One region of the Arthrobacter sp. 92 genome, then DNA from elsewhere that is predicted to be linked to it. Evidence: riboswitches for the same ligand, from Rfam matches in the RefSeq annotation. Region 1 holds a riboswitch; the other holds the start of a gene.
The links. A riboswitch is a leader RNA that binds a small molecule or an ion and turns the genes downstream of it on or off. The one in region 1 is predicted to bind cyclic di-AMP.

Region 1 (15,419 bases):
ACGTGGCGATGGTGACAGGCCTGACCTCCTTTACCGCACCGGAGTACTCACCGATTTCTTCCGCGGTGAGGGACGTCCTCTTGATCAGTTCGTCCTTCCACTGCCGGGCAGAAACCGTGTTGGTCACGAGGATGAGGGCGGTGGTGGAACTCGTCGCCATCGCCGCGGCACCTACAAGGGTCTTGCCCGCACCGCAGGGAAGCACAACCACCCCGCTGCCGCCGGCCCAGAAGTTCTCCGTGGCCAGCTTCTGGTACGGGCGGAGTTTCCAGCCGGTTTCGTTCAGCATGATGGGGTGCGGAGTTCCGTCAACGTAGCCGGCGAGGTCCTCAGCCGGCCAGCCGATCTTGAGCAGCAGCTGCTTCAACTGGCCCCGCTGGGAGGAATGCACCACGACGGTCTCGGCATCAATGCGTGGGCCCAGCAAGGGTTGAATTTTCTTCGCGCGGCTGACTTCCTCAAGCACGGGGTAGTCATTGGTGCGCATCACCAGTCCGTGCTGTGGATCCTTCTCCAGCCGCAGCCGGCCGTACCTGGACATCGTTTCCTCGATGTCGATCAGCAGCGAGTGGGGCACAGGGAATCGGGAATACTTCAGCAGTGTGTCCAAGACGCGCTCAGCATCCAGGCCTGCCGCGCGGGCATTCCAGAGCCCCAGCGGGGTGAGACGGTAACTGTGCACGTGTTCGGGTGCGCGTTCGAGCTCGGCGAATGCGGCGATGGCGTGCCGTGCCTCGGTGGCCTGCTCATGGTCTACCTCAAGCAGGATGGTTTTGTCGCTTTGGACAATCAGGGGGCCATCGGTCACGGTGTCCGCGCCTTCAGGGGGCGTTCCCGGGTCATGCTCATCACTGACGTAATTCCTCTGCCGCCTCAATGTCGATAATCCGGTGGAGGGAGACCACCCGTTCGATGTCCCGGGTGGGGTCAAAAACCCTGACCCGGCCACCACTGACAGATACCGGAACAACAGTCTCCCGGCTGGAATTCCCTTCGCCGTCCACCACGTTCATGGTGACAGCCTGTTTGAGCCTGATGGCTTTCTGCAGCGTCTCCAGCCCGATCTGGGTGGCCTCCTCACCCGTGCCGGACTCAGCGCTGTGGTGTTCCCGGGCGCTCCCGCGAGCAGGCTTGCCACTGCGGAGCACCGCAAGCTGCGCTTCGATGTCGGCCTCCGCCGGGGCGGTGCGAGGTGCGCTGTAAACCGGACGGCCGCTGCCGCTGCCGGCGACGGCGGTGCCGCGGCGCAGCCGGACCACCGCGGACTCCGCTTCCTCCAAGGCGGGCGAGAGGCCCAGGCTCCGGAGCACCTGCGCTGTTTCCCTGGGCGCAGTGTGCGAGACCAGGACCGTAGGCGCAATCCTGATCAACCCCAGGACTGATGCGTTGGCCTCGTGCATGAGTTCGAGAAGGGCGGCCTCATCATCACTCTGGATGAAACTGGAGGCCGGGCCCACCCGAAGCCGGCCATGCCGGGATGCGGTGTCCTCCACGAGATACTCCAGCGGCTGGGGGACAGGCGTGGCCGAGTGCTCCCTGAGGAAGCCCAGGAGCGTGGCCGCGTCCTGGCCGGCGTCGAGCGCCCGGCGCACGGAGGCGACCGAAAAGCGGTAGATGGTGGCGGGTCCCTGGCCCTCGGCGTCGGCCATCATCTGGAGCTTCTCGCTCAGTCCCGGGGCCAGGTAGCCCGGTGCCACCGCGGTCAGGTCGGCCTGGAGGAGCACGTGGTTCAACTCGGCAGGGAGGTGTTCGCCGAGGATATCCAAGGCATCCTCGGGCCGCTCAGCAGCGATCGCGGCACCCAGCTGGCTCAGGGCCCCCGAGCCGATCAGGCCAAGCATTTCGGCCTCGGACAGGACTCCGCGGATCAAGGAGCTGAATCGCCTGGCCATTCTGGGCTGGATCCATTCGGCGCGCTGCAGCACCGCAGCCGCGTCCAGCACGGGCGCCTGTCCGTCCGCTGCCGATGCCTCATCCGTAAGCTCCTTGAGGATTTCAAGAATTCTTTTCCTGACCACAGGTGCGTCCGGGCGCTGAGCTTCCGCGGACAAGGCGTTGATGGTATTGCCGGCGGCCGCTCGATGGGGAGCGGCGACGGCACCCGGAGCGGTGACGGGTTGCCCCACCAGTGAGGGGGCACGCTCACTGGCCAGCCAGGCGTTGACCAGCCACAGCCACTGTTCCTGCCGGGGGAGCGTCAGCCACTCCAGCTGGGCCGGCTGGACCCAGGCGGAGCTGTCAACGTCCAGCCGGATGAGCCCCGCCAAGGCGCACAGTTCCACCATCAGGCCGGCATTGTGCAGGTCAATCCGGAGGGCGTCGGCCAGGCGTTTCATCTCCCGGACACCAACCCCTCCGCTGCGCAAGGTGGTGAGCGGTTGCTCGCGGACAAAATGCAACAGCTCACCGGCCAGGCGCAGGGTCTCGGCAATGGCACCGAGCGCCGCATTCCTCCGCAGCGCAGCCGTGGTGTGGCCCAGCTTGGGCACCGGGGGAGAAAGGGTGAAGTCCTCGATCACGTGACCGCCGCGAAGGGAAATGCCGACGCTGTGTGGAAGCTCCACGTGGGCGGCGTCCAGGGGGACCAGGAGTCCCCTGGCCAGAAGCCAGTCAACGGGCCCGACGTCGGGACCCTCGTTGAGGACGGAGGCCCGCCTTTGCGCCTGGGGAACGGCGCCCATGGCCCAATTGCCGAACCTGGCGAGGAGCGCCGTCGTGCGTTCCGGCGCAGTGGACAGGATCGACTGCAGCGCAGCGGGCGTCGACGTCCAGTGTTGCAGCGACAAGGCCGCCTCCATTGGAGTGGTGGCAGGGTGGATGGAGACGCCGCTGTGGTGAAGCTCCGACACCAGTTGCACCACGCGTTGGGCGAACGCGGGCTGCAGGCGCACGAGTTCCGTGTAGCTGCGGCCCAGTCCCGCGGGGTAGATGCCGACTACATCACGGAGACTCCCCACCGGAAGGTAGTACCGTTGCCTTGCCCCCGGAGGCTCCACGACGCCGTGCGGGGGATCGGCCCGGTGGATCAGGGCCAGCTCCTCGAGTGAGTGGAGCAGCCGTTCGATGGAGGCCAAGGATGCGCCGCAGATCAATTTCTTGAGCACCGCGGCACAGGCGCTGTGGGCGGTGTCCGTATTGGTGCACAGGTGCAGCGTTTCCAAAACCTGCATCTGTGGCCGGTTCAGCCGCTCTAGGGCGCGTTGAACGCTGACCCGTGAACTCGCCCGCGCCGCCAGGGCGGCAAAATCCGGAACGCCGGGGGAAATCAGGTCCGGCCGCGCGGCGAACAGGGCCCGCAACGACTTGTCGCTGCGTGCCTCCAGCTCTTTGCTCAGCGCGCGGATAAGGGACATCAGTCCAACGTTACCGCCCGCTGGGCTTTCCTGCCCGGCGTCTGGCCGCAACGCCATCGAGCACCATCAATACCATGAGCAGGAAAGCCAGTGGCAAACCGTACAAGGCAACCCAGGTGACCCACACCGGAGCGGCTCCGCCGGAGAAGGCTATGGCCATGACGCCGCCCACAGCGGCGAGGGAAAGGAGGGCGATGACCGCCGCGACCATCAACAGCGGCCGCCGGTAGCGGGAAGGTGTCATGGGAGTAACGCTAACAGTGCGGCGATGGCCGCGCTTCAAAGCAGGAAACGGGGCCCGGGCAGGATAACCTTGAAGTTACAGACCAACATGGTCCGGGCAGTCATACTCTGAACCCGCATATCGATGCGGACGCGGTGACGGCCGGCTGTGTCTCAGCAAGTTCACGACGAAGAAGGTTGATTACGTGCCTACCGGCAAGGTCAAGTGGTATGACAAGGAAAAGGGTTTCGGATTCCTCGCAGGCGAGGACGGGCAGGAAGTATTCCTGCCGAAGTCAGCCCTCCCCGAAGGCGTAACCGAGCTCAAGGCCGGCACTCGGGTGGAGTTCGGCGTGGCCGATGGCCGCAAGGGTGCCCAGGCGCTGGGCCTCCGGGTCCTTGATAAAATGCCGTCCATCGCCAAGGCAAAGCGGGCCAACCCCAAGGACCTGGCACCCCTCGTGCAGGATCTGGTGACTGTGCTGGACAACCTCTCAGGGACGCTCTCCGCTGGAAAGTACCCCGAAGGCAACAAGAGCAAGGCCATTGCCGTGGCCCTGCGTAAGGTCGCCGACGAGCTGGACGCCTAGGCAGCCCCATGACTCCGCAACCTGATCAGCGCGAGCCCAAACCTGCGGCCAAGCCACGGGCCGGCGTTCCGGTGTGGCGCACCGGCAAACCCGACGCAGTCCTCGCCGCGGCCGTGGACGTTGCCCGAGAAGCGGTGCAGGGCATAGCGCCGGCCGAGCAGATTGGACGGCATCTCGGAGCCAAATCCGAAGGGGACCGCCTGGTGACGCATCTGTTTGAGTCCAAACTGGCCGGGTACCAGGGATGGCAGTGGTATGCAGTGCTGACCCGCAACTCGCGGTCCAAGCTCATCACGGTCAACGAGCTTGGCCTGCTGCCTTCCGAGGATTCCATCCTTGCGCCTGAGTGGGTTCCGTGGGCGGAACGCGTCCGCCCGGAGGACGCCCAGGACGAGGAATTCGGCGAGAGCCGGGCCGGCGAAAGTGCCGCAGCGCGTGACGCAACGGCGGCGGACGGCGACAATGCGGACTCGGGCGCTGCTGAAGAAGGTGCTGCTGAAGAAGGTGCCGCTGAAGTAAGTGCAGGGGAAGAAAGCGGGGTCGATGTGACCGCCGGCGATGAAGTTAACGGCGCCGCGGTGGAGCTCATCGCCGCAGCGGCGGCCGAGGCTCCCAGCCTTGAGTCCGGGAACGACGAGGAGCCAGACTCCGGGGCCTTGGACGGGCAGGCGCCGGACACCCACGGGCACCTGGACGATTCCGCCGGCGAGGCTGACTAGCAGTTGGTGCGGTTCGGGGATATGCACCATGGAGGCTGGATATGATGTCCACCTTCAAGTCCCTGCACATACTTAGCTACCGGATCTGGTTCGCCGGCGCCCTGGTCTCGAATATCGGCACCTGGATGCAGCGAACGGCGCAGGACTGGCTTGTCTTTGCCCACTTGACCGATCATGACGCCGGGGCCATGGGAATCACCATGGCCCTGCAGCTCGGACCCCAGCTTTTCCTCGCGCCGGTTGCCGGTTTGATAGCCGACCGCTTCAACCGCAAACGGCTCCTGGTGCTGACTCAGTCCTCCATGGCGCTGCTCAGTGCCGGACTGGGCATTCTTGTCATCTCAGGCGCCGGACAGCTGTGGCACGTTTATGCCTTCGCCCTGTTACTGGGCCTGGTTTCCGCGGTGGACGCCCCCGTGCGGCAAACGTTCGTGTCCGAGCTCGTCCGGGACGATTACCTCCCCAACGCCGTGGCACTGAACAGCGCATCGTTCAACGTGGCCCGCATGATCGGCCCGGCAGTGGCAGGCGTCCTCACCGTGGCGGTTGGACCGGGCTGGGTCTTTCTCATCAACACCCTCACGTTTGTGGCCCTGCTGGTAAGCCTGTGGCGTATCTCCGCTTCCTCCCTGCGGATCATGCCGCGTGCGGGCGCCGGCAAAGGCCGGATCAGGGAAGGGCTGCGCTATGTCCGCTTCCGGCCGGACATTGTGGTGGTGCTGGTGGCCGTCTTCATCGTTGGCACACTGGGACTGAACTTCGTGCTGTTCATCGCCGCCATGGTCGGCACCGAGTTCGGCCTGGACGCCAGCGCTTTTGGCCTGATGAACTCCATCATGGCCATCGGCTCGGTGGCGGGCGCCCTGCTATCGGCAGGTCGCAAGAAACCCCGGCTGCGGATCATCTTCGGGGCTGCCGGGGCGTTTGGGCTCACCTCAGGCCTGGCCGCGCTGGCACCCAGCTACTTCTGGTTCGGAGTGGCCCTGGTGCCGGTGGGCCTGTTTGCGATCACCATGATGACCAGTGCCAACGGCTACGTCCAAACCACCACGGACCCCGTCATGCGGGGCCGGGTGATGGCACTCTACATGGCCATTTTTATGGGTGGCACCCCCATCGGCGCCCCACTGGTCGGGTGGGTCGCCAACGTGGCCGGCCCTCGCTGGTCCATGGCCGTCGCGGCAGCCTCGGGGCTGATCGCCTCGGCGGTCGGCGTCCTGTGGATTGTCCGCGCCAAGGAACTGCGGATCACCTTCAACCGCCGTGCCCGCGGATTGCGGCAATTCCACCTCGTGTCCGGCCGCATAACCCGGAACGGCGCCGCCCCCGGCCGAGGCCCGGACGACGCCGTCGAAGGCGGAGGCGGAGGACCTACTTCTTGAGCTCGCCCACCACGTAGTCGATGCATTCCAGCAGCGAGGCAACGTCCTCGGGGTCGATGGCCACAAAGGTGGCAATCCGCAGCTGATTGCGGCCCAGCTTGCGGTACGGCTCGGTGTCAACAATTCCGTTGGACCGGAGCACCTTGGCGATGGCGGCGGCATCGATCGAGTCGTCGAAGTCGATGGTTGCGATGACATTTGAGCGGTCCTCGGCCTTGGCCACGAACGGAGTGGCGAACCCGGAGTCCTCGGCCCAGGAGTAGATCCGGCCTGCGGAGTCGGCAGTGCGTGCAGCCGCGAAATCGAGGCCGCCGTTGGCGTTGAGCCACTGGACCTGTGCATCCAGGGTCACCAGGGTTGCCAGCGCCGGGGTGTTGTACGTCTGGTTCAGGCGGGAGTTGTCGATAGCGGTCTGCAGGTCCAGGAAGTCCGGGATCCAGCGCCCGCTTGCCTTGATCCTGGCGGCGCGCTCCAGCGCCGCGGGGGAGAAGAGGCCCAGCCAGAGTCCGCCGTCGGACGCGAAGTTCTTTTGCGGAGCGAAGTAATAGACATCCGATTCCGCGACGTTCACGTCCAGGCCGCCGGCAGCCGAGGTCGCGTCAACCAGCACCAGAGACCCCTCGTCGGCACCCTCGACGCGCTTGACCGGAGCCGCAACGCCTGTGGAGGTTTCATTCTGGGGCCACGCGTACACGTCAACCCCCGCCTCGGCCCGAGCCGCCGGTCGGGTCCCGGGCTCGGACGTGATGATCGACGACGAGTCCAGGAACGGCGCCTTGTTGGTGGCCGAGGCAAATTTGGAACCGAACTCCCCGAAGGAAAGGTGCTGCGCCTTCTTCTCCACCAGACCGAAGCTGGCGATGTCCCAGAAAGCAGTGGAGCCGCCCACCCCGAGGATGACTTCATATCCTTCCGGGGCGCGGAAGAATTCGCTCAGTCCGTTACGGACTGAACCCACCAGGTTCTTCACTGGTGCCTGGCGGTGTGAGGTTCCGAGCAGGGTGGCCGATGCGGCCGAGAGTGCCTCGATCTGCTCGGGGCGGACCTTGGAAGGCCCGGCGCCGAATCGTCCGTCCTTGGGCAGGAGGTTGGCGGGGATAGTGATGCTGGTGTCGCTCACAGTGGCTCCAATTTTCGGCGTGGACGTGGGGAGGCCCGGCAGTAAGGGTGTCTGCAACGGAGACTTCCTTTTTATTCTGCCTGACGGCCGCATGGGGGCGGGAACGGCGGGCGTCATAGTCCAGTCATTGAGACGGCCCGCGGGGCCTTCACCGGGGGCCGGATAATTATCCGGAGTAATTCAAAATAGGCTAAGCTGTCCATGACGTACGGCGGCACGCGCCGGGCCTCCCCGGTGGCTGCCTTGGGCTCACGAACCGGATCGGATGATCAGCCCCGCACGCTGTACGGTGGGATTGACGCAAGGATTGTGCTCGAGGAGCTGAGCTGGATGACGGATCTGATCGACACCACGGAGATGTATCTTCGGACTATTTTGGAACTTGAGGAAGAAAACATCGTGGCCCTCCGAGCGCGGATTGCCGAAAGGCTGCGCCATTCCGGGCCCACCGTTTCGCAGACCGTTGGCCGGATGGAGCGTGACGGCCTGGTGGTCGTTTCCGGGGACAGGCACCTGGAACTCACTGAGGCCGGCCGGAAACGCGCCACGGAGGTCATGCGGAAGCATCGGCTCGCCGAGCGGCTGCTGGCAGATGTGATCGGTCTCGATTGGGCGTACGTTCATGATGAGGCATGCCGGTGGGAACACGTCATGAGTGAACGCGTGGAGCGGCGAATCTTCGAACTGCTCAACCATCCGACCGTTTCCCCCTACGGCAATCCCATCCCGGGCCTCGCCGCCCTCGGCGGTCAGCCTTCCGAACTGTTCACTGACGGTGTGATCAACCTGCTCGATGCCATGACCGGCTACGGATCCGATTCCCGCATCACGGTGAGACGCTTGGCGGAGCCGATCCAGGTGGAACCGGAGCTCTTGCTCCAGCTTGAAGAAGGTGGAATCCGCCCCGGAGCCAGGCTCTCCCTGGAGCGGGTGGGGGAGTACATCTCGGTGCGGGTGCCGGACATCGAAGGGGCGCTGGAATTGCCGCCGGAGGTTGCGGCGCACGTATTCGTCACCGTCAGCTAGGTCGGCACTCGTAGGACCACCCATAAGTTACTCACACCGGCGATAACGGAATTATTACCGTGTTGATTTATCCCCTATAGTTGGGGACTAGCGCCGATACTAAAGCGTTACCTGATCTGGAGCCGAGCTCTGCCAGCGGATCAGCGGCACGAATCACCTACTGGCAGAGGCGGGGGAACCACCAGCGGCCGCTATGTGCGGTCTTGGGGTGAAGTCCGTCAGTGCGCAAGTCCTCTCCGACGAAGGAATCCTTGGGATACCTCTGTGCTGGAACGGCTTGCGGGCCGCGGGCCGGGTCTGAAACTCTCTGACCCGAATCCGACAGCTAACTCCGCAGGCTATCCAGAGAGGAACATTCTTGACCACGCAGACCGTGAGGGGCCGACGCCGCGCGGCAGGTCCTGCCCCGGAGTACCCGGTGAGCGAGGCTCCCGCGGAACGGCCTCGTGACGCCCATCGTGATGCGCGCCGACGCCGGACTCTGTTTAGTCAAGTGACCGACTTCGCCGCCGCGAGCGGCGTCGGCCAGAAGGCCGGCATTGCCCTCGCCGCCGCGGGCCTGGTCCTGACCGTGGCCCTTCCGTCCACCGGTCCCATGTTGAGCGCCGCCGAGACGGGAAATTCCGCCGCGGCAGCTTCGGCCACAGCCCAGCCGGAAGTTTCAGCTGCCGCGGGGGCCAAGATCGATTTCAACCGCACTTCTGTTTCCACCAAAGGGGACCCGGACGGCAAGCTCAAGCAGCTCCTGAGCGCCCAGTCCGTCGGAACCATAACCCGAGCATCGTCGTCGGGGACCTTGGGGCCGCCCCTGGACCAAATGATTGCTTCCTCGCCCTTTGGCTTCCGGGTAAGCCCGATCACCGGCGGGGCCGGCGAATTCCACCGCGGTCAGGACTACGCCGCCCAGTGTGGAACGGCGGTTCATGCCGCCGCCAGCGGGACCGTCACGTTCGCGGGATGGCACCCCTATGGCGGTGGAAACCGCGTGGTGATCGACCATGGAAACGGCCTTGAGACGACGTACAACCACCTCTCCTCATCCTCTGTCCAGGTGGGCCAGAAGGTCTCCCGCGGCGACGTGATCGCACTGAGCGGGACCACCGGTGCATCCACCGGCTGCCACCTGCACTTCGAGGTGATGGTCAACGGAGACGTCGTTGACCCCCTCGGCTGGCTCTGAGCAAATCGATGGCTAACTCTCAAATTCCTGTGACACTCCGTGATCTGAATGTGACATTGCCGTCCAACTGCTGTACCGTTTGAAGCACGCCAACTTTTCCGAAGTTGGCGCTCTTGAGTGGATTGCCTAACTCTGCCACCGCTCAAGGTCCGTTCGCATGACATCGTCTGGCAGAGGCGGGGGAACCAATTTTGGTCTTCGCAAGAAGACCTTGGGGTTAAGTCGCAAAGCTTCCCAGGAAGCCGAGTGGCCGGGTGACTCCCATCCGAATCCGACAGCTCACCTCGTAGGCATTGGGAGAGGCTACCTTCGTGTCTTCACGCCACAATGCTGCGCGCCATCGCGCGCAAATGGTTCGTATGAACCCCTTGAGCTCGGTGTCCAAGGCTGTGACTGCTAACGCCGGGACCGTAGGTCGCCAGGCTGCCGTGATCGCAGCTGCATCCGGACTTATCCTCAGCGCTGGACTCCCGGCTAATGCCGCGGATGCCAACGTCGGGGTGTCAGCGTCCACAGAGTCCGGGTCACAGTCGGCTGAGCTTGCTGTTACGGCGGCTCCCACCGCGACTGTTTCCTTCGAGCGTCCGTCCGTGACCACGAAGGCGGCGCCCAAGGCTGAAACGCTTCGGGCACAGTCCACCGGATCGCAGACAGCCGATGCAGGCTCCACGGGGGCTGCCACACCGGGCAAGCTTTCCGATGCCGCTGCGTCGGCCGCCGCTTCCGGACTTGCTGCAATCGCCTACACCGGCATCGGCCACCCCTACGTCTGGGGCGGCACCACTCCCAACGGCTGGGACTGCTCAGGGTTCACCCAGTGGGTCTACGCCCAGGCCGGCATCAGCATCCCCCGCACCAATGCATGGAACGCCATGACGCCCACCGCCACCCCGGCGCCGGGCGACCTTGTCATGCAAAACGGCGGCGCCCACGTGGGGGTCTACGTCGGCAACGGCATGATGATCAGCGCGCTGAACCCCTCCGACGGCACCCTGCTGCTTCCGGTGTCCGCGACGGGCACGTCTTCGTACTACACCATGCGCTAAAGCACGCGCTACACCGCTCAACCGCGCGTGCTTTCCATGCTGCACGCGCACTTCGCTAAATCACCCATTCGGGCCGTTCCGGCTTACCCCCAAGATGCCGGAGCGTCCAAAAACCGCGGCCTGCCATCGCAGTCTGAGGAAAACGAAAGAGAGAAATAATGACTACTCGTGCGATCGCACGGCACCGCGCCGAGGCCACCAAGACCAACTCGCTTGCTGTCATTGCCAAGGCTGTCGGCGACAACGCCGGCGGCATGGGCCGTCAGGCAGCGGTTATCGCTGCTGCTTCCGGCCTTGTCCTGACCAGCGGAATCGCAGCCAACGCTGCAGACACCAACGTTCAGCGCGAAGCCACCTCGGCATCCACCCTGGAAGTCCAGTCGGCCGCTCCGGCTAACATCTCTGCTGCTTCCAGCATCGCCATCTCTTACGAGAAGCCGGCTGTCTCCACCTCCCCGGCACCCGCCGTCGAGGCTCCGAAGCCTGTTGTTGCGGTTCAGGAAGCACCCGCCCCCGCCGCGGCACCTGCCGTTGCAGCTACCGCAACCGTCGCCGCTCCGGAAGCCCCGAAGGCAACAGCAGCGGCCAGCGGACTCGGCGCCTCAATCGCCGCAGCCGCCTACGCTCAGCTTGGTGTTTCCCAGGATTGCACCGCCCTGGCCACCAACGCTCTGGCAGCCGTTGGAATTAACTACCACGGCTGGCCGGCCGGTTACCTGTCCCTGGGCCGCACGGTGAGCGCTGCTGAAGCACAGCCGGGCGACCTCGCCTACTACCAGAATGGCGGCATGGGCATGGCCCACATCGCTGTATACGTTGGCAACGGCATGGCCGTTCACGGCGGCTGGAACGGCGGAACCACCGCGCTGTACAGCGTCAACGTGGGCTCCGGCCCGGTCTTCATCCGCGTCGGCGGCTAAATACCCTGCAGCGATGCTGCCAGAAGGACCCCTGCACTTGCGGCAGGGGTCCTTCTTTGTGTGCCGGAGTGTCAGTTCCTTTCCACCGCGGGAGGGAACATTCAGGTGACACGGCGATGATTGAGCGGCCCGATTACGTGATATGGGTCTCCTATGTTTACTCTTGTGGTGTCGATCCATAGCCCGGACAAGCAGAGGGCAGCCGGCCCTCGAGCCCCTGACGGGTGCGGCCGTGAAGAGGTATGTGCATGCGCACTCTCGTTCTTAATGCTGGATATGAACCGCTGGCGGTAGTGACCTTCCGCCGGGCGCTGGTCCTTGTGCTCACCGGAAAAGCGAGCGTGGTGGCCGAAGGCGACGATCCTGTCGTCGGGCCGCAGGAGATTCTGGGCCGCCCGTCCGTGATTCTCCTAAACCGCTACATCCGGCCCCGCTATAACGCCGTCACGGCGGTCAGCCGGCGGGGCGTTCTTCGCCGCGACGGCCACCGCTGCGCTTACTGTGGCAAGGCCGCCCACACCATAGACCACGTTCAGCCCAAATCGCGCGGTGGCGCGGACTCGTGGGAGAACCTGGTTGCCGCATGCCTGCGCTGCAACAACGTCAAGGGCGACCACACGCCGGCCGAGATGGGCTGGAAGCTAAGGTTCGTGCCGGCCCCGCCGCATGGCACGATCTGGCAGATCAAGGAACTGGAAAAGCCCACTCCAGCGTGGGATCCGTTCCTCTTGCCGGAATCAGCGGCCTGACTTCAGCTGTGTGGCTTCGGGCCGCCGGACCGGATTCTGCGGACTGAGGCGCTCGGCAGGGCCGGTTGGACGTGGCCGGATGAATCGTGCCCTGCTTGTGCAGGGTTAGGCTGGCGGTGTGGAGTTTGATGCTGTGATCCTTGCGGGCGGCCGCTCGTCCCGCCTGGGCGGTGTGCCAAAAGCGCGTCTCGTTTATGAGGGTTCCACCCTCTTGCAGCGGTCGATTGTGGCCGCCCGTGGTGCACGGGCCATCGCCGTGGTGGGTCCGGATCCAGGAACTCTTCCACCGGGGGTTCTGAGCTGCCGTGAGGAGCCACCTTTTGCCGGCCCTGCCGCGGCCATCGCCGCCGGCCTGGCGGCCCTCGACCGAGGCCTGGGCGCTGAGCGCGCGGAGCTGACTTTGATCCTGGCGTGCGACATGCCGCGGGCGGAGTGCGCGGTACGTGCCCTCCGGAGCGCCCTCCTTGCAGCCGCTTCAGATGTTCGCGCCCCTGCGATCTCCGCCGACGGACCGGCCGGTGGAGACGTCCACCCTGAAACGGCGGCTACGGGCTTGCCAACCGGCTCGGACGGGGTCATCGCCGTGTCTGCAGACGGGCGGAAACAGCCGCTTGCGGGCTTTTATAGCACGCGCGTGCTAAGAGAATCCGCGGGTAAGCTGGAGCAGCGCGGCGCCCTAAGAGGAGGCTCTGTTTTCGCCTTGCTTGCTAGGCTTGACCTGCGGGCTGTCACCGTCCCCGCAGGCTCCACGGATGACGTGGACACGTGGGACGATGCCTCCGCACTCGGGGTGTCCGGGCAGGGTTCATGATTTGTGGAACTGTGCCGTGTCACCGCAGCTGGAATTGAACTTTGGAGGCCGCCGTGAAAACCCAGGATGAAACGCTGGAGGAGTGGTGCCGTGCGCTGCTTCAAGCCTTCGAACTCGAAGGCGTCGAGGTGGACATCAACGAGGTGCTCGCGCTGGCTGGGGTGGCAGCGCACGCAGTGGTTCGCCCGGCGGCTCCACTGACGACTTTTATTGCGGGATTCGCCGCAGGGATGGCATCGGGCTCCGGCCAGGTTCCGGATGCGGAGTCCATGCAGGCGGCCATGGGAGTGGCCAGGGCGCTGGTGCAGGACTATGCCGGCGTTCCGCAAACCCCCGAACCGGCGGACACGTCGCGTACCGGGGCCGCGGCGGAACCGTCCGTCGAGGGGAATCCCAGGACATGACCGCTGCAGCTCCGGACGGCAGCGGCGCTGCCAACGAAGCGGCAGCGCGGGCTGAACCCGAAGAGGACGAACCCGAACAGGACGAACTCGAAGACGCTGAACCCGAAGAGGGCAGCGTGGGCGCCGTTTCCGGCGCGCACACCCACCTCGCACATAGCTGGCAGGAGGCCAGGGCCGCCTCTTTCGAGTGCGCGACCCCGATCCCGGCCGGACAGGTCCCGCTCCGACTTGCGCTGGGGCGTATAGCCGCCGCCGACGTCACCGCACTGCAGGACATACCGCATTATGCGTCGTCCGCGATGGATGGCTGGGCTGTCAATGGCAGCGGGCCCTGGATCCTGGCCGAGCCCGGGCACCGGCTCGCCCCCCACCAAGCCAGCCCCATCGTGACCGGCGGCCTCATTCCGCCCGGCGCCAGGGCGGTGCTCCGGAGCGAGAGCGGCGTTATCGCCGCGGACGAGGAAGGATTGCCCCTCCTGGTGCTCGGCGGTGGCGCACGCCCCGGGGACCCCCGCAACGGGCAACATATCCGTAGGGCGGGTGAGGAAGCAGCCGCCGGGGACGTCTTGATCAGGAGCGGAACAAGGTTGAATCCCGCCCACCTGGCGCTGGCGGCGCTGGCGGGGCACGACACTGTCCTGGTTCAAGGGAAACCGGTGGTTCGGCTCCTTCTGACCGGATCGGAAGTGGTGGTCGATGGGCTTCCAGGGCCGGGAAAGGTCCGGGATACCTTCGGGCCGCAGCTCGCCGCCGTGGTGGAAATGCTTGGCGGAATCGACGCGGGGCAGGTGAAAATCGGGGACGATTACGAGGAATGGCTCGCTGCCCTGGAGGACGTCAACCTGGAAGACGTCAACCTGGAAGACGTGAACGCGGAAGAGGTCCTCCGGGAGGATACGGACCCCCAGGAGCGCAGCGTGGAGGAAGCCGTCGTGAAGCACGCCACGGTACCTGCCGACGTCGTCATCACCACCGGGGGGACGGGCCGATCCGGCACCGACCATCTGAGGCGTGCCGTGGAGGAGTTGGGTGGGCGGCTGATCATCGACGGGATCGCCATGCGTCCTGGACACCCGGCCGTCCTGGCCGAACTGCCGGACGGGCGTTTCATTCTGGGGCTCCCTGGCAATCCCCTCGCCGCCATGATGGCTCTCTGCACAATCGGTGCCCCGCTGTTGGCGGCGCTGGGCCACGGCAGCGTTCCGCCGGTGGGCGAAGTTCCCAGCGGCGCCATGCTCGAACCCGATCCGGGCCGGACCCGGCTGATGCCCTTCAGGCTTCTGTATGGCATGGCATCCCCGGCACAACACACCGGCCCCGGCATGATGCGCGGGCTCGCAGCGGCCGATGGCGTACTGGTGGTTCCTCCCCACGGTGTGCAGCTTGGGGAGATGGTGCCGGCCTTCGCCCTGCCTTGGGGTCCGCCGATTCCGGCACCGAGCCCACCGGCGGCCAAACCCAGAACTTCCGTTCGCAAGCCGGGGCGTAAGGCCGCCGGAAGCGACGGACCCGTGGACTGGAGCGCACTCCTTGGTTGACAGCCGCCCGCTGGTGCCCCGGCACACTGCTTGCAATGATTGTTCTATGACCAGTCCCGGCCCGGCATTTAGGAGGACATCGTGGCCCGAATGACACAACGCCGCAAGGTCCACAGGTTCGTCCTGGACGGTTCAGCCCAGGCCCTTGAGTTCCCGGTGAGGCACCGGGAGGACGTGCTGGCAGTTGAAGAACCCCTGGAAATACGGCTGGGGTCCCTTCCGTTCACGGTGACCATGCGGACGCCCGGTGATGATTTCGACCTTGTGGCCGGATTCCTGGTTTCGGAAGGCATTATCTGGGCCCCAGAACAACTGGTGTCACTGCGTTTCTGTGCCGGTGAGGACGAGAACGGAGTGCA
Region 2 (15,419 bases), 140 kb from region 1:
TGGGCACCGCGGACGAACGACGGCGGCTGGCCCGCGTGCTGCTCGATGACGCCGGTTCAGGTGCCGGGGAACCCCCTACTCCTGGCGCCGCCGTGACGATTGTGGACGGGCTCCTGGGCTGTGGCGCCCCGGACGAGCTCGAAGCGGCTGCTGCCGCCGGGTGCCCGGTCTGGCTTCTGGTCCACATGCCGCTGGTTGGCCACGAGGGCCTCGAAGGGCGCGCCCTCGCGGCCGCCGCCGGCGTGATCTGCACCAGTAGGTCGGCCGCGGCGCAGCTGCGGACGCGCCACGCCATGGATCGAATCTCCATGGACGCTGTCCGTGTGGCACTCCCCGGTACGGACCCGGCCCCGGCGGCCGAGGGGTCGGACCCGCCCCATTTGGTGGCCATCGCCGCCCTGCTGCCGAACAAGAACCAGCTCCTGCTGCTGCGGGCCCTCGCCCGGATTACGGACCTGCCCTGGACGGCGGCCTTGGTGGGCTCGGACTCCGCGGATCCCGGATACGCAGCACAGGTCCGGTCGCTCGTTGAACGCCTCGGCCTGGGCCGGAGGGTAAGCGTCCCGGGCGAGCTGAGCGGCAGCGCGCTTGAGGCGCAATGGCGCCAGGCCAACCTGAGCCTGCTCATTTCGCAGGCCGAGACCTATGGGATGGTGGTGACCGAGTCTCTCGCCCGCGCCATACCAGTGGTGGTCCGTGCCGGCACGGGCGCCGTTGAGGCACTGGCGGCCGGCGAAACCCTCACTGACCTGGGCGATGAGGACGGTGCCGGAGGTGCCGGCAGACGCATGCTCCCGGGAAGGGCCGTGGCGCTCGACAGTGATCCGGGCCCATTGGCCGGGGAACTGCGTCGCTGGCTGACCGAACCCGAGCGCCGTGAGCGCTGGCGGACGGCGGCCCTTGACGCAAGGGGTCACCTCTCCGGCTGGGACACCACCGCCCGGTCCGTTATGGAAATCATCGGAATTGATTCCGCTCGCCGTTCAGCTGATGGACAATGACCCCATGACAACCGAGTCCACCACCACCGGCGCACCGCCGGCAGCAACCCTAACCGCAGAGGTGCTCCGGGCGTGGGCATGGCACCGGCAGGGACTGGACGGCACCGCTGCCGGGCTCACCGCGGAGGAGGTCTTGGCGCGTGCCGGCTGGGCGCGGTCCGTAGGGGGCGCCAATCCCTACCTCACACTTTTCGCCCGGGCTGGAATCCGCCGGACCGAGGTGGATGCCGACGTGCTGGCACTGAAGATCCTGGAACTCCCCGCGGCCCGCGGCTGCACCTACGTCCTGGGCCGCGAGGACTTCGACTGGGCGCTCCAGCTGGGCCGGGACGCTGCCGAATCCGGGTTCAAAATCCTCGGCAGGCTGGGTGTGGAACGCAGTGAAATCGCGCTGCTGGAGGAACAGGTGCAGCACATTCTGGCTGAGGCACCCGGCCCGCTGGACCCGCGGCAGCTCAAGGACGAGCTGGGCGATTCTGTCCGCAACCTCGGCGAAGAGGGCAGGAAGAAGGGCGTCAGCACCACACTGCCCACCGCGCTGGGGCTCCTGCAGTCGGACGGCCGGATCCGCCGGATCCCGGCCAACGGCCGTCTGGACCAACAACGCTACGCCTACGAGCTCTGGGGCCTGCCGCCCAGCCCCCTGGACGACGACGAAGTCCGCGCCCGCTTGGTCGACCGCTATTTGGGCTGGACCGGCGGAGCGACGCTTAAGCAGTCCCAGTGGTTCACCGGCTTCACCGTGGCCCAAAGCAGGGCCGCGCTGGCCGCCGTCGGAGCCGTTGAGGTCACCACCGCCAGTGGCGAGGTGCTGTGGATGCTGCCCGACGACGTCGAACGCCTCGAGTCTTTTGAGGTGCCGGCCGAGGAACAAATCCAGCTGCTGGCGAGTACGGATTCGCTGGTGCTGCTGCGCCGCAATCCCCAGGACCTGCTGGCCGGGGAGGACCTGGGGAAAAAGGTGCTGGGTTCCGCCCTGGGGCTGCAGGGCGATCTGACAGACCACATCATCACGGACCGGGGAAGGATCATTGGGTTGTGGCAGTACGATCCGGTCAAGGAGAGGATCGCCCGCTGGCTGTTCCGTGCTCCCACGCAGGCTGTGAAGCAGCGGATCGCCGAGGTGGAAGCCTGGATCCGGGAGGACCTGGGTGACTTCCGCTCCTTCAGCCTCGACTCGCCCGCGTCCCGGCAGGAGCGGATCGAGGCGCTGAACGCGGCAGAGTTGTCCTAATACACCTTGTCCTAGCACGCCCGCTACGGCCGGCGGTGGCTGGCGAAGAAATCCCTCAGTAGCGTGGCGCACTCCTGTTCGCGGACCCCGGCATAGACCTCCACCCAGTGGTTGAGCCGCCGCTCCCGGAGGATGTCGAACACAGAGCCAGCGGCGCCCGCTTTTTCATCCCATGCGCCGAAGACCACCCGTGGGATCCGGGCCAGCACCACCGCCCCGGCGCACATGGCGCACGGCTCGAGGGTCACCACCAGGGTGCAGTCCTCCAGCCGCCAGCCGTCGTTGCGCTCGCCATGCTGCAACCGCAAGGACTGCAGCCGGGCGGCGGCTTCGCGGATCGCCACCATTTCGGCATGCGCTGTGGGGTCCCCGAGGGCCTCACGTTCGTTCCGGCCGGCACCCAGCACTTGACCGTCGGGACCAATAACGACGGCGCCGATTGGCACGTCCTCGGTGGCCAGGGCTCGCCGTGCCTCCGTAAGGGCCAGGCCCATCCATTCTGCGTGGCGGGGCTCCGGGGACGTCATGGCTCAATGATAGTTTCGAAGCGGAGGCAGCCGTGGTAAGCAGGAAACCGGGAGGCAACAATGAAATCCTTGACTGACCGTTGGGGGCGGTGGGTGGTTCCTTACGCTGCCCTCTGGATCACGTTGCTCGTGGGCGGGGTGATCGTAGTGGCCCTAGCCCTTATGGGGGCAGAAGTCTATGACAACGTGGTGGATGATGCCGGCCTGGCTAATCTGGACAAACCCGCGCTGGCGCTCGTGGAGGGGTGGCGGACTCCGGCCCTTAACTCCTTTGTCACCGGTTTCACCAACATCGGTGGCGGGATCGGCATGCCGATTCTTGCCAGCATCCTGACAGCTTGGCTGACCATCCACAGCCGGACCTGGCGGCCCATCATCCTTGTGGGCGGAGCGGCAGCAGTTTCCATCACGGCCACGTCGGTGGGCAAGAAGCTGTTCGGACGGACGCGCCCTGACCACGCCGATGCGGTTCCCCCGTATGAGACCTCGCCGTCGTTTCCCAGCGGCCACACGCTGAACACCACGGTTGTGATCGGTGTGGTGGTCTACCTGACATGCCTGGAGCTGCGGAGGACCATCGCCCGTGTTGGCTTGATCACCGCAGGCGCGGTGTTCATCGTGGCCATGGGCCTGAGCAGGGTTTTCCTGGGTCACCACTGGATGACCGACGTCATCGCCGCGTGGCTGCTGGGCCTGGCGTGGCTGGGCATCGTGATCCTTGCCCACAGGCTTTTCCACGTGATGCGGCACCGCAAGCATGCCGGTCCCGCACCTACCTTCGACCATCCCATCCTGGATCATGGGCACGGTCCGGACAACGCCGGGGCCGCTGAATCCTCGGGAGGGCGCTCCCAGTCCGGGTGATAGTTTTGACCCATGCGCACACTCGTAGTGGACCACCCGCTGGTCGCCCACAAGCTCACCGTTCTGCGGGACAAGAACACTCCCTCCCCGGTTTTCCGCCAGCTCACCGAGGAGCTCGTGACGCTCCTCGCCTATGAGGCCACCCGCGATGTCCGCACCGAGCCGGTCACTATCGAAACCCCGGTCAGCACCACCATCGGCACCGCGTTCACCAAGCCCACCCCGCTGGTGGTTCCCATCCTCCGCGCGGGGCTTGGCATGCTGGAAGGCATGACCAAGCTGGTGCCCACCGCTGAAGTCGGGTTCCTGGGAATGGCACGGGATGAGGAGACGCTGGACATCATCACCTACGCGGAGCGCCTGCCCGAGAACCTCACCGACCGCCAGATCTTCGTCCTGGACCCCATGCTTGCCACCGGCGGCACCCTGCGCGAGGCCATCAAGTTCCTCTTCAAGCGCGGCGCATCCGACGTCACCTGCATCTGCCTCCTTGCCGCGCCTGAAGGGCTGGCCAAGCTGGAGGAGGAGCTCTCCGACGCCAACGTGACCATTGTTCTGGCCTCCATCGACGAAAAGCTCAACGAAAAGTCCTACATCGTGCCGGGACTCGGCGACGCCGGAGACCGCCTCTACGGCATCGCCGGTTAAGGAACCCCGCATCGCCGCGCGGGCCCGCCGCAGGCGGCGGGCCCTTCCGCATCGGCGGCCTCCCGGCTACTGTGTGCCGCATGGACTGGAAACTTGAGCTGGTGCCCCTGCCGGTCACGGATGTGGACCGGGCGAAGGATTTTTACGTAAACAAGGTGGGCTTCCACGCGGACCACGACCACCAGGTCAACGAGAACCTCCGTTTCGTACAGCTGACGCCGCCGGGATCAGCCTGTTCGCTGGTGCTGGGGACAGGCATCACCGAGATGCCACCCGGCTCCCAGAAGGGCCTGCAGTTGGTGGTGAGCGACATCCACGCGGCCCGCGATCAGCTCAAGGCCAATGGGGTGGACGTCAGCGAGATCGACGTACAGCCCTGGGGACATTTCATTTACTTCGCGGATCCGGACGGAAACACCTGGACCGTGCAGTTCATTCCCCGTGACGCGGACGTTCCCGAAGTCCAGCCCATTCCGGAGGATTTCGTCTGAGGCCATCCTCTTCACATCGGGCCGCGCCAGCGCGACGAGTCGCCGGCCACCGGCCGCTGGGGCAGGATGGAGGGATGAGCCTGCAGAACCGGACCGTCACCGCCCGAGCCGTACTGTTCGACATGGACGGAACACTGGTTGATTCCACCCGGATCGTGGAACAGGTCTGGGGTGATTTCGCAGGCCGCTTTGGCCTCGACATCGCTGAAATCCTCCGCACCTCGCACGGGGTCCAGGCCATCGACACCGTGCGGCGATTTGCTCCCGCCGGTGCCGATGTCCATGCCCTCACCTCTGAGCTTGGCCGCATGGAACTGGCGGAAACCCGGGGGATCGTGCCCATACCGGGTGCGCTGCAGCTTCTGGAGCGACTACCCGCGAACGCGGTGGCACTGGTAACGTCCGCGTCCCGCTCGCTGGCCGAGGTCCGGATGGCCGCTGCGGGCATCGACCTTCCTGCAGCTTCAGTGACGGCCGAGGACGTGACCCGGGGCAAGCCGCACCCGGAAGGCTACCTCCGGGCCGCCTCGCTGCTCGGGGTGGCCCCGGAGGACGCCCTGGTCTTCGAAGACGCGCCGGCAGGTATTGCCGCCGGACTCGCCGCTGGAATACGCACGGTCGCCGTGGGCCCGAACACCGGGTTGCTCCCGGAGGGCGTCTTCCACATTCCGGACTACTCAGCCGTTTCCGTAACCACGGACGTCAGCGCCGACGGCGTCAGGACCATATCCTTCCTGTTGTGAAGTCGTCCCGGTTGTGAGGCCCGGCGGCTAGGCCCCCAGCAGGTACACGGTGGTGCCGCCGAGGGTCTGGGCCTCGAAATTAGCGTGCACCCAGGTGGCGATCTGGGCGGCCGCATCCGATCCGCTTTGGCCCTGCATCATGCTTCCTGCGATGAAGTAGTGGATCTTTCCCTCGGAGACCAGCTTCTGGAACTGCGCCAGCGTGGGCGACGGATCGGTACCGTTGAAACCGCCCACCGGCATGACCGGCAGACCGGTGGCCAGCTGGTAGCCTGCGGCGTTGTTTGAACCCACCACGGCGGCGGCCCAGGTGTAGCGGTCCGCCCCGGATTTCAGCGCGCTAACCAAGGCGTCCGACGGCGTGGTGGCGCCCAGAAGGCCGCCCATTCCGCCCATTCCGCCGGCACCCCCTGGGCCGCCTGCGCCCTGTTGCCGGAGTGGAACAGATCCGTTGGCGGTGTTCTGCCCGCGGAGCATGCCCACGCCCCCGGCACCGAAACGGCCCATGCCCGTTGCCGGTCCGGCGCTGACAATCGATCCGGTGTGGGCTGTGGCGGCGGTGGTGAGCGAGGAGGCCAACGGCCCCGCGAGGGAGGCGGCCACGGCGAGCGCCGCCGTCGTGCGCTGCAGCGGACCGGAGAACCGGAAGCCGGGAACGGCGGCGACTGACAACACCACCACGGCCGAGGCGAGCGCACCCAACAGGGTGGCCCAACGGAGCCATGGCACATAGCTGGCGGAGCGGCCCAGAAGCTCGAAGGCCATGAGACCGGCCACCACGATGGCGGCGGCCAGGGGCACCGCGGCGATCAGCTGAGCGCGCCGCTGCCACAGAATCACACCCCCCAGCCCGGCGAGGCCAGCGATTCCAGGTGCCAGCGCCACCATGTAATACGGGTGGATGATGCCGGCCATAAAGCTGAAGGTCAGGCCAGTGACCAGCACCCAGCTGCCCCAAAAGACCACCGAGGCGCGCACCGCGTCGGTGCGCGGCGCCCGCCGTCCCAGCCAAAGCAACGCCGCGCCCAGCACCAGCACGGAGGGAAGCAGCCAGGCAATCTGACCGCCGAATTCACTGTTGAACAGCCGGAACAGTCCGGGCGTGCCCCAGCCGTTGGTGCCGCCCACGCTACCGGTCTCATCTCCGCTCAGCCGGCCCAGGCCGTTGTAGCCCAGGGTCAGTTCAAGGATTGAGTTCGACTGGGACCCGCCGATGTACGGCCGGGCGTCTTGGGGGATGAGTTCGACGGCGGCGAGCCACCACCCTGCCGAGACCGCCAGGGCGGCGCCGGCACCGAGCAGGTGCAGGATACGTTTGCCGAGGCCGGCCGGGGCCGCCAGGAGGTACGCAACAGCGAAGCCGGGAACCACCAGCAAGACCTGCAGTTGCTTGGTGAGGAAACCAAACCCAAGGAAGACCCCAGCGAGGAGGAGCCAGCGAAGGCGGGCGTCCTGGATGGAACGCAGCACAGCGTACGCGGCCGCCGTCATGAGCAGAACCAGGAGAGCATCGGGGTTGTTGAAACGGAACATGAGCACTGCCACAGGGGTGAGGGCCATTACAGCTCCGGCAAAGAGTCCTGCCCGGTGGGCTAACACGGCATCCGCCGTGGCCGGAGCCGCGGCCCGTCGGACAGCCAGATAGACCAGCCATACCGTGGCCACACCCATCAGTGCCTGCGGAACCAGGATGCTCCACGAATTGAGCCCGAACAAGCGTACGGACAATCCGGTGATCCACAGTGCCGCGGGGGGCTTGTCCACGGTGATGGAGTTCGCGGCGTCGGAGGAGCCGAAGAACCACGCGGTCCAGTCCTGGGAGCCGGCTTGGGAAGCCGCCGAATAGAAGGCGTTGGCCCACCCCGACGCCCCGAGATTCCAAAGATAAAGTATCCCGGTGGCCAGCAGGAGAGCGGCAAGCTCCAGGCGGCGCCCCAGGAACCGGTTCCGGTTCGGAGCCGCACCCGCTCCGGGAGGACGCTGGCGTGATGGACGCCGGCCTGAGACCGCAGGGCGTCGGAGGGTATCGGTCATGGTTTCCTACTTGCTCAGCTTGTACACGGTTGAGTTGCCCACAGTCTGAGCCTGGAAGTTGGCGGCCACCCAGGTGGCTACCTCGGAGTTGCCTCCGCGGCCGCCGCCCATGCCGCCCATGCCGCCGCCCGAGATGAAGTACCCGATGTCGCCGCGGCCCACCATGGCCTGAAACTCTGCCAGCGTGGGGTACGGGTCGCCGCCGTTCCAGCCGCCGAGGGCGATCACATTGGTGTCGGTTGCCAGCTCAAGGCTGGCGGCCTGGGAGGCCCCGGAAACAATGGCGGACCACTTGGTTCCGGCAGACTTCAGCAAGGCGGTCAGCTCGGAGCTCGCGGTGCCCTCCCCGCCCGGGGCGCCCCCGCCGGGTGCGCCAGCGGTGCCATCATCAGTGGCGCCGGATCCGTCGGTCCTGTCCGTTGTCCGGATTCCGCCGCCCATGCCGCCCATGCCGCCCATGGCCGAAGCCGTGGGGCCGGAGGTGGGGATTGATCCGGAATGAGGCTGGGACACCGTTGCCATGGTCCACGCCGCGCTGCCCAGCCCGCCGGCAAGGAGGGAAACTACCACAACGCCCGCGGCGGCGGCTTTCCGGACCTGCGCGGGGACGGAAGCCAGGTTATCGAGCCTCAGGATAAACGCCAGGGCCGCGAGGACGCCCAGCGCAACCACCAGGATCCGCACCCACGGCAGCCAGGAGGCGTCCCGGCCCAGAAGCACGGCGGACCAGGCTGAGCCGTCAAGGACGGTTACGGCCAAGACAATCCGTGCCGGCCAGTACGCCCGTCCGCGCCAGAGTTCCACGGAACCGATTCCCACGATCGCGGCGATGGCCGGAGCCAGGGCCACGGCGTAGTACGGATGCACTGTGCCGCCCATGAAGCTAAGGATCCCTGCGGTGACCAGGAGCCACCCACCCCAGAGCATCAGGGCGGCGCGGGTGCCGGAAGTGCGGGCTTCCCGCCGGGTAAACCAGAGCCCGGCGCCCAGCAGGATCAGGGCTGCCGGGAGCAGCCAGGACACTTCGCCGCCGAAGCTGGTTCCGAACATCCGTGTGATGCCAGGTGTTCCGCCGAAGCCCACGTTGCCGCCCATGCCGCCACCGGCGCCGCCGCCCGGCATGCCGGCCCCGGAACCCGTGATCCGGCCCAGGCCGTTGTAGCCGAAGGTGAGTTCGAGGAAGCTGTTGGTCGCGGACCCCGCCATGTAGGGCCGGGCGGAGAACGGGGTCAGCTGGAACAGGGCGATGTAGCTGCCCGCCACCAGTGCGATTCCCGCGGCCGCCCCGAGCAGGTGAAGCACGCGCCGGCCCAGGGTTGTGGGTGCAGCCCAGAAATAGGCCAGGGCAAGGCCCGGCACAATGAGGAAGCCCTGGAGCATCTTGGTGAGGAATGCCAGACCGATCACTGCACCCGCCGCTACCAGCCATTTCCAGCCGGCTTTCTCAATGGCGCGGGTGGTCAAATAGGCCGCCAGCACCAGGCACAGGGTGAGCATGGCATCTGGATTATTGAAACGGAACATCAGCGCCGCCACCGGGGTCAGTGCCAGGGCGCCGCCGGCGAGCAGTCCGGCCGCCGGCCCGGAGACGCGTTTCACCGTTAGGTAGAGGAGCCCGACGGCGGCCACCCCCATCAACGCCTGAGGAATGAGCATGCTCAGTGCCGAGAAGCCGAAGATCCGGCCGGCGAGAGCGGGAATCCACAGGGCCGCGGGCGGCTTGTCCACGGTGATGGCGTTGCCCGCATCCAGGGAGCCGAACAGCAAAGCGGTCCAGTCCTTGGTGCCGGCTTGGATGGCGGCGGCATAGAACGAGTTGGCATAGCCGGTGGCTTCGAGATTCCAAAGGTAGAGCGCCGCGGTCACTGCCAGCAGCAGCGCGGCGGAGGGCCGGATCCACCGGGGCTGGCGCCCGAAGAGCAGCCGTTCACGGCGGGACACGGCAGGGATGGAGTCCGCGGGCCGGCGGCCGGCTGCCGCCGGTGAATAATCTGGCAAGCCATCCGGCACGGGAGCGGGCGTGGTCAGGGTCGTGGTCATTTAGTCGGCCGTTTCTGTGCTGGGAAGTCTGGTGATTGATTCATCCATGTCGGCGGCATCCGCTTGGGAGGGGACGGCGTTCCCGTCGGCAGGGGTAGCGTGGGAGGGGTCCGGGCGGGAGAGCCCAGCGCCGGCTGGCGTCCCGACGGCGGCCGGTGCGGTCATCCGTCGGTGGCGGAAGACCCACAGCCGGAACAGCAGGAATTTCACGGCTGTGGCGGCGAGGTTCGCGGCCGTCACGGTGAGAATCTCGACCCAGCGTTCCGGCGTCGTCGCACTGTGTACGAGGGCCAGCGCGCCCGAGGTGAGGGCGAGCCCGATGCCGAAGACAAGCAGCCCTTCAAAGTGATGGCGTGCGGCATAGCCGCTGCCCTGGATCCCAAAGGTGAACCTGCGGTTGGCGGCGGTGTTGGCGACGGCGGTGACCAGGAGGGCCAGGAAATTGGCCAACTGCGGGTCCATCACGCCCCGGCACATGAGGAAGATGAGCAAGTACGCCAACGTGGAAACCACGCCGATGGCGCCGAAACGGACCAGTTGGCCGAAGAGGCTGCCGCCCTGGCTTTGCTCCTGGCCCCGGGACATCGCGGGAACCGGGCCGCGCGCCAGTGCGGCGCGCAGTTCGGGGACCGGAATGCGTCCGGACACCAGATCCTTGCTGAGCCGGGCCATTCCGCGCAGATCCGCCACTGCTGTCTGCACAATGTCCACGCTGGAGTCGGGATCGTCCGTCCAGTCCACCGGGACCTCATGCACGCGGAGCCCGCACTTTTCGGCCAGGACCAGCAGTTCCGTATCGAAAAACCAGGCGTTGTCCAGGGTGTGGGGGAGCAGCTGCTGGGCAATGTCGGCGCGGATGGCTTTGAACCCACACTGGGCGTCGCTGAAATGCGCCCCCATCAGCGAATGCAGCAGGAAGTTGTAGCTGCGGGAGATGAATTCGCGCTTCGGTCCGCGGATGACCCGTGAATTGCGGGTCAGCCGGGTGCCGATGGCCAGGTCCGAATGGCCCGAGATCAGGGGCGCGAGGAGGGGGCCCAAGGCGGCGAGGTCCGTGGACAGGTCCACATCCATGTAGGCCAGAACGGGCGACGGCGAGGCGAGCCAGACTTTGCGCAGCGCATTGCCCCTGCCCTTCTCCTCAAGATGGACCACCGTCACTTCGCGCAGTTCCCGGGAAATCCGCTCAGCGGTCTTGAGGGTGCCATCGGTGCTGGCGTTGTCGGCCACCGTAATGCGGAAGGTGTGCGGGAACGTGCCGTGCAGATAGGCATGGAGCCGCCGCAGGCACTGCTCCAAATCCCGTTCCTCGTTGTACACCGGGACGGTCACGTCCAGGACGGGAACCATGGTTCCGGTATTTACCGGGGAGCGGCGGGTGCGTCCCGTGGGAAGGAAGGGGGGAAGGCCGCCCGTTCCTGCGGTGGTGGCCGCGCCGGCGGGTGGATGCGGCAGGGTTCCTGGGGCCTGGTCGGTGAGCGTCATGGATCAACTGTGACGCCGGCTCTTATGAGGGCTTTAGGGCGAAGCTGTGCAGGGCCTGTGCAAGTCCGGCGTGGCGCGGACGGACTTGGGCGGCGCACCGTTCGTACCCGCGGAGGGCCGCGGAGCACGCCGAGGGCCCCGGATCGCGTGGATGCGGGGCCCTCGAGGATCTGAGTGGCGGAAGACCCTCGAGCTGTTGAGCTGCCCGATGGTAGATCCGGTGAGTTAGTTGTGGAGCGGGCGCCTGGCTTAGTACCAGTTGTTGGCGTAGTGGAAGTCCAGCGCGCCGCAGGGTGAACCGTAGCGGTCTTTGACGTAGCCCAGGCCCCAGTTGATCTGCGTGCGGAAGTTGGTCAGGTAATCCGCGCCGGCGCTCGCCATCTTTTCCGCGGGCAGCGACTGGACGATGCCGTAGGCGCCGCTGCTGGAGTTCGTGGCTGTGGTTTTCCAGTCGGATTCCCTGGTCCACAGTTTCATGAGGCACTGCATCTGGTCAGGGGCCCAGCCGTAGGTGGGGAGCTGCGCAACCGCGTAGGCCTGCGCGGCGGCGGGGTCATCAACCGCGACCGGGGGCGCCGGCGCCGGTGCGGCCGCAGGGGCGGGTGCCGCAGTTGGTGCCGGTGCCGTTGCCGGTGCGGGGGCTTCCGGGGCCTTCTCCGGGGCAGGGCTTCCGGCGGATTGGGGCTCGAGACTGACCGATGCCGGCGCGGGCATGGCCGAAACCAGGATTTTCTCAAACGCCAGCGTGGACTGTGCGTCGGCTGTTGTGGCGGCGCTGCCGGCACTGGCCGCGGTGATTCCGGGCTTGGCGGGCTCGGAGGCCTGGCCCGCCGCTCCGGCTCCAATCAGCACAGCGCAGGCCGTGGTGATGACCGCTGCCCGGCGGCCGGAACCCTCCAGGCTGGCGGCGAACCGGGACAGGGGGGACGCGGGCTTGGCCGATTCGGCGCGGTGACGCGAGGGCTTGGCACGCAGCAGGGACTTGCGCGAAACGCGCTCGGGGCGTGTTTTATGCAGGGATTCAGTCATGGTTGCCTCTCGATGCCGGCGGAGTTAGCTGTCGGGTTCGGATGAGGTCATCCGGCCGCACGGAAATTCACGTGTCGGCTTCACCCCAAGGGCGTCTGATGCAGAATGCCCGGAGACCTGGGTCCCCCGCCTCTGCCTGATCATGAGGAATCCGGGAAGCGGCAGAGTTTGGCGTCCATCCGGATATGCGGCCAGATCGATGGCCGCACCATAAAAACGGTACAGGAGTATCGCGGTTAAGTCACGTTTCGGTAACAGAGATCACGACGACGGTGGGTCGGCTTGCGCTGTGGTGTGCATCGATTCGTTACACACAGACCTCCGGTTTGCTGGGATCACCGCCCTCCCGCTAGGACGACGGCCCTCCCGCTGGCAGGCGGAAAGCGAACTCCGTGCGGCCCGGCCGTGATGTAACTTCCACGCTGCCGCCGTGGGCTTCCACGATCGATTGAACGATCGACAGACCCAGGCCGCTTGTCCCCTCGGTGGCCGCAGCGCCGGCCGCGGCCACGCTCGAACCGGACCCCACCGGGCTGGTGCGGGCGGCATCCGCCCGGGCAAAACGGGCAAAAACCCGGTCCACAAATTCCGGCGGGATGCCGGCTCCGTTGTCCGTCACCGTCACTACGGCGCTGCCGTCGGCTGACCTCATCACCGCGGTAACAACCTTGGTGCCGGGCACCGTGTGCTTGCGGGCGTTGGAGAGCAGGTTTGCCAGTACCTGGTGCAGCTGTGAGGCGTCGCCCCGGACAACCACCGGCTCTTCTGGCAGTTCCAACTGCCAGACGCGGTCCGGTGCCATCACCTTTTCGTCGCTGACGGTTTCCACCACCAGCTGGGTGAGGTCCACATCGGCGAGCTTGAGGGGCTGACCCTCATCCAGACGGGCAAGCAGCAGGAGGTCCTCCACCAGGGTCGTCATCCGCTCGGACTGGCTTTGCACCCGGGCCAGGGACTTCCTGCCGTCCGGCGTGAAATTCTCGGTCATCCGCATCAGCTCCGTGTAGCCGCGGATCGCGGTGAGCGGCGTGCGCAGCTCATGGGAGGCGTCCGCGACGAACTGCCGTACCTTTGTTTCGCTTTCCTGCCGGGCTTCCAAGGCTTTCGAAACGTTGTCCAGCATGAGGTTGAGGGCATGACCAACGCTGCCCACTTCGGTTCCGGGATGGGCGTTCGACGGCGGTACGCGAACCGCGAGTGCCACCTCGCCGGCGTCCAGTGGGAGGCGCGAAACCTGTGTGGCCACTTCGGAGAGCTGCTCCAGCGGCTTCATGGTGCGCCGGATCAGGACGGTTCCGGCCAGGCCGATCAGCACCAGTCCTGCCAGCGAGACAACCACCATGGTCCACACCAGCGAAGTGAGCGTATTCTGCTTCGCGGCCAGGGGCAGGCCGGTGACGATCACGTCGCCGTAGGGCGCCTCGACAGCCACAAGCCGGTAGGAGCCGGTGGACAGCGTGCGGTCCACCGGGTTTCCGTCGTGGCGGAGGTCTGCCAACGCCTTCTCGTCTCCCGGCGACAGGGAATCCCTGGTTGCGTCGGAGGCCAGGAGGCCTGCGCTGCTGACCTGTCCGTTGGAGATCCGCGCGATGAGGGTGCCCACGCCCTGGCCCCTGCCTTCCAGTGGATCGGGCCGTCCGGAAGGGTTGCCCAGCTGTGGCCGCCCGGCTTCATTGGACAGGTGGGACGCCTGGCCCAGCTGCTTGTCAAGCTGCTGCGTGAGGAACGAGTCCATGGAGGCATAGCTGAACAGCCCCACGGCGCCGCAGATGGCCACCAGCAAGGCCATGGCCACAAGGACCAGCCGGGTGCGCAGGTGCCACGTGGACGGGTTCAGCCAGCTGCGGCCGTCCTTGCGGGTTTCACCGGAAAGTGTGGGCACGCTCAATCCGCCGGTTTGATGACGTAGCCGGCGCCGCGCACCGTGTGGATCATGGGCGGGTGGATCGCATCCACCTTCTTGCGCAGGTACGAGATGTAGAGTTCAACGATGTTAGCTTGGCCGCCGAAGTCGTAGTCCCACACCCGATCCAGGATCTGGGCCTTGCTGACAACGCGCTTTGGGTTCTCCATGAGATACCGGAGCAGCTCGAACTGAGTAGCGGTGAGCTGCAGTTCCTGCCCGGCGCGGGTCACCTCCCGGGTATCCACGTTGAGGACAAGATCGCCCACTACCAACTCGGCCGTATCCATGGCGGCGACACCCGAGCGCTGGACCAGCCGGTGCAGGCGCAACAGCACTTCCTCCATGCTGAACGGTTTGGTTACATAGTCGTCACCGCCTGCGGCCAGGCCGGTGATGCGGTCCTGGACGGCGTCTTTCGCGGTCAGGAACAAAGCCGGAACCTCGGGCGCAAAGGCGCGGATCCTGCTCAGCAGCTCAACGCCGTCGAAACCTGGCAGCATAACGTCCAGCACCAGGACGTCCGGGCGGAACTCCTTGGCCAGCTTCACGGCCTCCGGCCCGTCGCCAGCCACCGCCACGGACCATCCCGCCATCCGCAAACCCATGCTCATGAGTTCGGACAGGCTGGGCTCGTCGTCAACCACCAGGGCACGGATGGGTGAGCCGTCCGGGTGGGTGAGCTGGGGAAGGTTGTTGGTGGTGGAGTGCGAAGTGGCCATATGACAACTCTCCGATCTGCTGGTTAGCCGCCGCTTTGGGGATACTGTGCGCCGGCTGTGAATCCCAGCCTAGCGAGCTGGAAACTGCCGGTCCCCCTGATGTGCCGTTTCACCCCTGGTCGGGACACGCCAGGGGTCGGGAAGGTCACAGGCCACCCTGTTGTGCCGCACAGCCGGTGCACAGGATGCCTTTCCACTCTGGGAGGGACAAAGTTCGCACCCGAAGGAGAACACCATGAATGGTCAGCACGACGCACCTGTTCCGGAAGCCACACACGGATCCGAACGGAATCCCGCCGCAGCCGGGCAGCAGGCGCCGCTTTCTCAGCCTGCTCCGCAGTACCGGACCCACCCACAGGCAGACCAGCCTGCACCCGGGTGGGCAGCTCCGCCGGCACCAGGGGCTCCAGCTCCGGAGGCGCGCCCGGAAACAGGCTGGGGGGCCGCGCAGCAGTCCGCAGGCTGGGGAGCTCCGCCCGCGGCAGGCACATTCCCGAAGGGCGGCGTCGCAGGGAGCGGCAAGCCCTGGACCCTGAAGCGGGGCCTGGCAGTGGCCGGAGCCGCGGTGGTTCTGGCCGGCGGTGCCGGCGTGGGCGTGTACGCATTATCCAGTTCCGCTTCAGCCAATGCGGCCGGCGGCAATGCCCTGCAAGGCGGGATGCCCGGAGCTGGGGGCGCACAGGCCGGCGGCACTCAAG

Region 2: linked by a shared signal. The riboswitch ahead of ACP4XC_RS03790 (hypothetical protein) and the one ahead of ACP4XC_RS04410 (M23 family metallopeptidase) in region 1 are both predicted to bind cyclic di-AMP.

The regions. Positions count from the first base shown of each region.
Region 1 is NZ_CP189863.1:939,203-954,621, forward strand. It holds gene ACP4XC_RS04370 (DNA repair helicase XPB) at 1-808, opposite strand, end outside; gene ACP4XC_RS04375 (helicase-associated domain-containing protein) at 849-3,353, opposite strand; gene ACP4XC_RS04380 (hypothetical protein) at 3,364-3,597, opposite strand; gene ACP4XC_RS04385 (cold-shock protein) at 3,782-4,165, shown strand; partial or broken gene ACP4XC_RS04390 (DUF3027 domain-containing protein) at 4,174-4,570, shown strand; gene ACP4XC_RS04395 (MFS transporter) at 4,929-6,266, shown strand; gene serC (phosphoserine transaminase) at 6,256-7,386, opposite strand; gene ACP4XC_RS04405 (metal-dependent transcriptional regulator) at 7,717-8,412, shown strand; cyclic di-AMP (ydaO/yuaA leader) riboswitch at 8,548-8,767, shown strand; gene ACP4XC_RS04410 (M23 family metallopeptidase) at 8,771-9,592, shown strand; cyclic di-AMP (ydaO/yuaA leader) riboswitch at 9,741-9,899, shown strand; gene ACP4XC_RS04415 (C40 family peptidase) at 9,952-10,638, shown strand; gene ACP4XC_RS04420 (NlpC/P60 family protein) at 10,797-11,558, shown strand; gene ACP4XC_RS04425 (HNH endonuclease) at 11,807-12,307, shown strand; gene mobA (molybdenum cofactor guanylyltransferase) at 12,426-13,118, shown strand; gene ACP4XC_RS04435 (DUF6457 domain-containing protein) at 13,172-13,522, shown strand; gene ACP4XC_RS04440 (molybdopterin molybdotransferase MoeA) at 13,519-15,060, shown strand; gene fdhD (formate dehydrogenase accessory sulfurtransferase FdhD) at 15,142-15,419, shown strand, end outside.
Region 2 is NZ_CP189863.1:797,670-813,088, forward strand. It holds gene ACP4XC_RS03740 (glycosyltransferase) at 1-1,001, shown strand, start outside; gene ACP4XC_RS03745 (DNA glycosylase AlkZ-like family protein) at 1,006-2,235, shown strand; gene tadA (tRNA adenosine(34) deaminase TadA) at 2,259-2,762, opposite strand; gene ACP4XC_RS03755 (phosphatase PAP2 family protein) at 2,823-3,626, shown strand; gene upp (uracil phosphoribosyltransferase) at 3,639-4,274, shown strand; gene ACP4XC_RS03765 (glyoxalase superfamily protein) at 4,355-4,765, shown strand; gene ACP4XC_RS03770 (HAD-IA family hydrolase) at 4,840-5,508, shown strand; gene ACP4XC_RS03775 (ArnT family glycosyltransferase) at 5,536-7,542, opposite strand; gene ACP4XC_RS03780 (glycosyltransferase family 39 protein) at 7,549-9,582, opposite strand; gene ACP4XC_RS03785 (glycosyltransferase) at 9,583-11,067, opposite strand; gene ACP4XC_RS03790 (hypothetical protein) at 11,317-12,096, opposite strand; cyclic di-AMP (ydaO/yuaA leader) riboswitch at 12,096-12,263, opposite strand; gene ACP4XC_RS03795 (HAMP domain-containing sensor histidine kinase) at 12,446-13,978, opposite strand; gene ACP4XC_RS03800 (response regulator transcription factor) at 13,981-14,721, opposite strand; gene ACP4XC_RS03805 (hypothetical protein) at 14,957-15,419, shown strand, end outside.